2 regions of the Pseudogracilibacillus sp. SO10305 genome follow, and region 1 is predicted to be linked to the other one. Evidence: riboswitches for the same ligand, from Rfam matches in the RefSeq annotation. Region 1 holds a riboswitch; the other holds the start of a gene.
The links. Region 1 has a riboswitch for thiamine pyrophosphate ahead of thiD (bifunctional hydroxymethylpyrimidine kinase/phosphomethylpyrimidine kinase). Riboswitches for the same ligand answer to the same signal wherever they lie in the genome.
Positions count from the first base shown of each region.

Region 2: it holds a riboswitch for thiamine pyrophosphate, as region 1 does, so the genes downstream of both, SPD45_RS03045 (ECF transporter S component) here and thiD (bifunctional hydroxymethylpyrimidine kinase/phosphomethylpyrimidine kinase) in region 1, are expected to answer to the same signal.

Region 1 is NZ_JAXHDE010000008.1:36,159-39,350, reverse strand. It holds gene SPD45_RS08005 (TetR family transcriptional regulator) at 1-310, opposite strand, end outside; gene SPD45_RS08000 (YpjP family protein) at 492-1,067, opposite strand; TPP riboswitch at 1,286-1,400, shown strand; gene thiD (bifunctional hydroxymethylpyrimidine kinase/phosphomethylpyrimidine kinase) at 1,513-2,319, shown strand; gene thiM (hydroxyethylthiazole kinase) at 2,316-3,068, shown strand; gene thiE (thiamine phosphate synthase) at 3,081-3,192, shown strand, end outside.
Region 2 is NZ_JAXHDE010000002.1:85,585-88,776, forward strand. It holds gene SPD45_RS03040 (ABC transporter ATP-binding protein) at 1-1,160, opposite strand, end outside; gene SPD45_RS03045 (ECF transporter S component) at 1,150-1,755, opposite strand; TPP riboswitch at 1,898-2,001, opposite strand; gene SPD45_RS03050 (CocE/NonD family hydrolase) at 2,315-3,192, shown strand, end outside.

The sequences.
Region 1 (3,192 bases):
TCATATCAATACGAATAAGCAAATCCTCACATAAATCACTAACTGCATAAAATATATTCCCGTCATGCTTTTCTAATAAACGAATAAATCGTTTTCTTTTTTCATCTGCATACTGATTTAATATATAAAAATAAAAATCTTCTTTATCGTGAAAATATTGATAAAAACTACCGCGTGGAATACCCGCCTCTTTTACAATATTCGCAATGGAAGCTTCAAATAATGGAACTCGTGAAAATTCTTTTTCTCCCGCTTCAATTAATACTTCCTGTTTTTCTGTAGGTAAATTATAAAAAGTCTGTCTCGGCATCCAAGTTCCTCCTAAGTACAAAGTCAAAATGACACAATGTCACTTCCACTCTATTTCATTATAGATGACACGGTGTCATCTGTCAATAAAAAATGACCTTCTTTGACCAATATGTGGCGGAAAATTGACAAAAATAAAACACCTTATCATTTTTCTAACCAATGACAAAGTGTTTTTCGTTTTATTGCGCCATCCATTTCGGTGGCATGTTTTTATCCCAATAAATATTGCCTAGTTCATAATGTGTTTCAAACTGATCTTTCCCTAAATGATAATGGAAATTAAACCAGTATCCTTCTTGCGGTTTAAAATCTCGACGAACGTGAAACTTCGCAATTATCTTTTCGTCTTTTACATCATAAACATTAAATATTCTTTCGCCATATCCTTTTGCAGGGTTTTCCGTAATTTCATAAAACGGTAATCTATCTTCTCCCGCTTCTGTAAAGATAGATGTTAAAGTTTCTTCCATTTTCGGTAAAATTACTTCTTGAAACTCATTTTCTAGTTGATTTTCAATCTTCGGTCCAAATTTAACGCTCGTTTGTGCAATAGCTTTTTCCATTAATGTGGCAGCTACATCCTCTTCCTCAACATCATATGTAGTTATTTGCTCCGCAATAATATTCGCTTTAGACGAATCAAACGTCTTCTCTGCTTTTCCTACATGTGCATCTACATCAAATGACGGAACATATAAACCTAACGTTATGAAAGCGACGAATGCAACGGCAATTTTTCTCATCCAAATTTTCATCGTATCATCTCGCTTTTTATTTTATATATACTTAACTGTATCATTTCACAAGGAAAAATACATGATTTTTAGTCATATTTAATAAATTTTTAACATTCTATATAACTTTAGTAACTTTTCATAAACATAGCGAAATATATACGTGCGAATAAAATGATAATGTCCTCTCCCCCAACCTCATTATGACAACTACAACATAATCTGCTATACTAGAGTCAGAAATCTACTAGGGGTGCCTTTTTCGTTGAAGGCTGAGAAGAAGTACGTGATATTTCTAACCCTCGTGAACCTGATCTAGTTCGAACTAGCGGAGGGAAGTAGGAATCCATGACTTTTTTTGCAGTCGAACCAGATTCTTTCACGAGGAATCTGGTTTTTTTATGGGAAAATTTACGTATTATAACGTCATGTACATCCCTAAAAATAAAATAAAGGAGCAATTTTAATGAAAGATATTACATGCGCATTAACCATTGCAGGTACAGATCCTACAGGGGGTGCAGGAATACAAGCTGATTTAAAAACATTTCAAGAATTACAAACATATGGTATGAGCATTGTCACATCTGTCGTTGCACAAAACACAACAGGTGTTCAAGCAATCGAACATATATCTTTAGATATGATTGAACAACAACTAGATTCTGTGTTTTCAGACGTTCCTGTAGATGCTGTAAAAACAGGTATGATTGCGAACATTGATATGATGAAAATAATAAAGAAAAAACTCGACGGAAAAAATCTTCCACTCGTGATTGATCCTGTTATGGTTGCTACAAGTGGAGACCCTTTAATTAATGAAGAGGCCCGTGATTTTTTACGTGATGAATTACTAGCTTATGCGACCGTTGTTACACCGAACTTACCAGAAGCTGAATTTTTAACGAACATGACAATTTCGACATTCAACGATATGAAAAAAGCAGCCGAAAAAATTGTTCATACGTATGGAGCAAAAGCCGCGCTCGTAAAAGGAGGCCATTTAAGTAAAGATAACGATGCTACAGATTTCTTATATGATGGAAACGACATGCATGTCTTTACAAAGAAACGAATTGATACAAAAGATACACATGGGACTGGTTGTACGTATTCAGCAGCCATTACCGCCCATCTTGCACAAGGTCTTTCTTTATATGAAGCAGTGGAAAAGGGAAAAGAATTTATCCAAGCTGCCATTGAAGAATCTATTCCACTTGGCGCTGGTAGTGGGCCAACAAAACATTGGGCAATTAGAGGGAGACAAGTATGAACATTCATGAGAACATCATGAAAAAGGCCCCTCTCGTCCACTGTTTAACGAATAATGTCGTAAAAAACTTTACCGCTAACGGGTTACTCGCTATTGGTGCTTCACCTATTATGGCCGATAACCCGATGGAAGTTAGCGAAGTCGCTAAAAAAGCAGATGCTATTTTAATTAACACTGGTACATTAATGGATTCGGATATGGAAGCAATGCTTACTACTGGAACTGTTGCAAATAATCATCAAAAACCAATCGTATTAGATCCTGTAGCAGTCGGGTCCTCTTCTTTTCGAAAACAAGCTTGCCTCAAATTTCTAAATGCAATAAACTTCACTGTAATTAAAGGAAATGCAGGGGAAATGGCAGCATTAGTTGATGAAAAAGTGGCAATGAAAGGCGTTGATTCTGTCGATCCTCCAGTAGAAACAACAAAATTAATCGCTAATAAAGTAGCAACAACTTTCCAAACAATCGCTGTGATTACAGGTGAAAAAGATGTTATTTCAAATGGAAAAGAAACATATATAAATGAACACGGTAATGAAATGTTAACACGCATAACTGGTGCAGGTTGTTTATTAGGTGCTATTATTGGAGCGAATTTAGCTTGTGAGGTAGACCATTTTAAAGCAACCTATCAAATAATCGAATTTTATACAAAAGCAGCGGAGCGAGCAATTGCATCTTCAAATGTCCATGGTCCAGGGACTTTTCAAGTTCACTTTTTAGATGCATTACATCACATCGATTAGGAGCGAAAGAAGATGAACAAAAATGTATTACGAAAATACTTCATTATGGGAAGTCAAGATTGCCCCAAAGATAGAACACCAGAAGCGACTTTGCGAGAAGCAATTCAAGGTGGAATAACCATTT
Region 2 (3,192 bases), on a different contig from region 1:
TGATGTTCCGGATTTTGAAACACGAAACCTAATTTATGCCGCAGTTTCATTTCTTTCCATTTTTGTAAAGGACGATGTTGAAAATAGACTTCCCCTTTTGTCGGGGTCATAATGCCAGCCATCAACTCAAGTAAAGTCGATTTTCCGGCCCCATTTTTTCCAAGGATAGAAATGAAAGCCCCTTTCGGAATAGCCATATAAATCTGTTGTAAAATGGTCCGCGCTTTTCGTTTATATGTTATATCTTCAAGGCGCATGACGGTTTCATTGTCTTTAGGATGCTCTTGTTTTTGTGCGGTCGGAAGCTTGCGAGCATGCAGATCGATTCCAAAAGAATGTCTAGAGAACTTCTTCGGTATAAAAATGCCCGCTTCTTCCACTTGTTCCTTATAAGTCGTAAACATTTCTTCTGGGGATGCATCTTGTAGCAAGCGACCATTTTTTCCTAATAATAAGACACGGTCTGTCATATCCAACCATGCATCTGCTTGATGGTCGATAATGAACACACTCATTTGCCGTTCTTCTTGAATTTGTTGAATAAGTTTTATGAATGATTCTGTTGCATGTGGATCCAAATTAACGGTTGCTTCATCTAAAATAAGCAATGTCGGCTCCAATAAAAGAACTGCAGCTAAAGCAATTTTTTGTTTTTCTCCCCCAGATAATTCGTGTAGTTTCCGATATTTAAATTTTTCCATGCCGACTAGTAAAAGTATCTCATCGATTTTTTCGTCCATTTCATGTTCACGGATCGCCATATTTTCTAATGTAAATGCTAACTCATCGGCAACATGGATCATGCAAAACTGCGCTTCAGGATCTTGAAAAACGACACCGATATGTTTGCTCCAAGCACCAGCTTGTGCGTCTTGCAAATGTGCTCCACGAAACATTATCGTGCCAGCTGTTTCTCCTTCCACCGCTTCTGGGTATAGCCCATTTAAACAGAGGGATAACGTGCTTTTACCAGAACCACTCGGACCCATGAGCAATGTCACTTCGTTTTCATGCAAGATAACATCTAGTCCTCGTAAAATAGGCTCATCCAATGATTCATAAGCAAACGAAAAATTTTCTATCGTTATAAATGGCAATTTTTTTGCATGTTGATTGTTTTCGTTTGAATATTTCTCGTTTTCCACACGCTTATGCTGCATCTTTTTCACGTTTTTTTCTAACCTCCTTGCCTAATGCATAACCATCTAATACACCTGTAAATGCTAACTTATCTGCTATCCATTTTCCGAGTACTCCACTTAGAAATGCCCCACTTATTAACCGAATGGAAAGCATGCCGATAAGCACGGTTGGAGCAAGAGCCATATTTCCAGAAGCGAATAATTGATAAATAAAACTATATATAGCTGCTATCATTCCTGACAAAATTAGTACGCGAAGGTGATAGTTTTTATATTTCGTTAATAGAAATGCCGTCTCAATCCCTGCTCCTTGGACAAGCCCAATTAACAAAATCTTCGCCCCACCAGGACCCCCTGCTAAAATTTCAACCCCCGCTGAAATAATTCCTGTAAAAAGAGCTGCCCCAGGTTTTCGAATAATATACATGGCAACGACAGATCCGATAAACCATAATCCAAATACAAATTCAAAACTAAATGGCGCAAGTCCGATCGGGGTTAATATATTTCGTAAAGTAGATGCAAACAAAACGAAAAACATATATAGTACCCCAGCAACAACCGAAATAATCGACAACATTACAATTTCTTTCAACTTCCAATTTTTCGTCATACGTCCATACACTCCTTGATTATTATTATTTTTGTCGTTCCTTTTTTGATCGCTCCTTTCTTTTTCACAAATAAAAAAACTGCATTCCCGATTAGGAAATGCAGTCGAATATATAAATATACAAAAATAACACATATACTGTATATGCCCGGCCACACTTCCCCACGCTAGTATTATCTAGATCGGGTGCCAAGGGTCAAGGATTACCTTTCTCAGCCATTCAACATAGCTCCCCTAGTGCTTTTTAAATATATGAAATTTTATAACTATGATTGTACGGGATTCCAGAGGAACTGTCAAGCTCCCTTCTTAATTTCACTGATCGTAAATACGAGAAAACGGACACAAATAAATGTAAATGAAATGAAACAGCTCTAATTACCTGTATGACGAGGATTTATACGACTTCCTTCGTTTATACGGTGTTCCCAAACTTTTTTGTATTATGTTATAATATTTGAATGGAACGATACGATTGTCATCACTATGATATCGTTCCATTTATTGCTCAATAAATAGCTATTGAATACAAGTATGTGAGGTTAGGAGAATATATAACATGGCAACAAAAAATATTATCGTAGAAAGAAATGTTCCGGCGACGATGCGGGATGGAACGACCTTATATGCAGATATATATCGTCCGGAAAAAGAAGGGACATATCCGATTTTACTTACGCGCATCCCATACGGAAAACATGATCCATTTTATTCGCATCGCTATTTAGATACACATCGTTTCGTTGATCACGGATATATCGTCATCATTCAAGATGTTCGTGGACGTTTTGCATCTGAAGGTACATTTTCGATGTTTACGAACGAAGCGAAAGATGGATATGATACGATTGAATGGGCAGCTCACTTACCATACTCAAATGGAAACGTCGGGATGTTTGGCCTTTCTTATTATGGATACACACAATTATTAGCTGCAACAGAAAAAGCGCCACATTTGAAGGCAATTTTTCCTGCCCAAACATTAAACGATAGTAGATCAGGTGCGACATATCAAAACGGTGCCTTTCTAGTCGGCTTGTTTCAATCGCTCATTTTAGGTACATTCGTGCCAGACTTATTAAAACGAACATATAAGGATGACCTAGCAACATATTATCGTATGATGCAAAAATGGGCACAAGAAGTCGACCAAATTGAGAAATGGTATGAAACAAAACCTATCAAAGATTGGTCTATTTTAAAAGAGTTCGGTTTAGAAGGTGATTTTCTCGACATGATCACACATGAATTAGACGATGATGCATTTTGGGAAACATATAGCTTATTAGAGAAATACCCGAACATACAAGTTCCTGCGTATCATCTTGCTGGTTGGTATGATTGCTTTTTATATAGTACGATTGAAAACTTTAAAAATATGCGTGCTAAAACTGATTATATGCAAAAATTAGTGATTGGACCGTGGGCACATGGTAA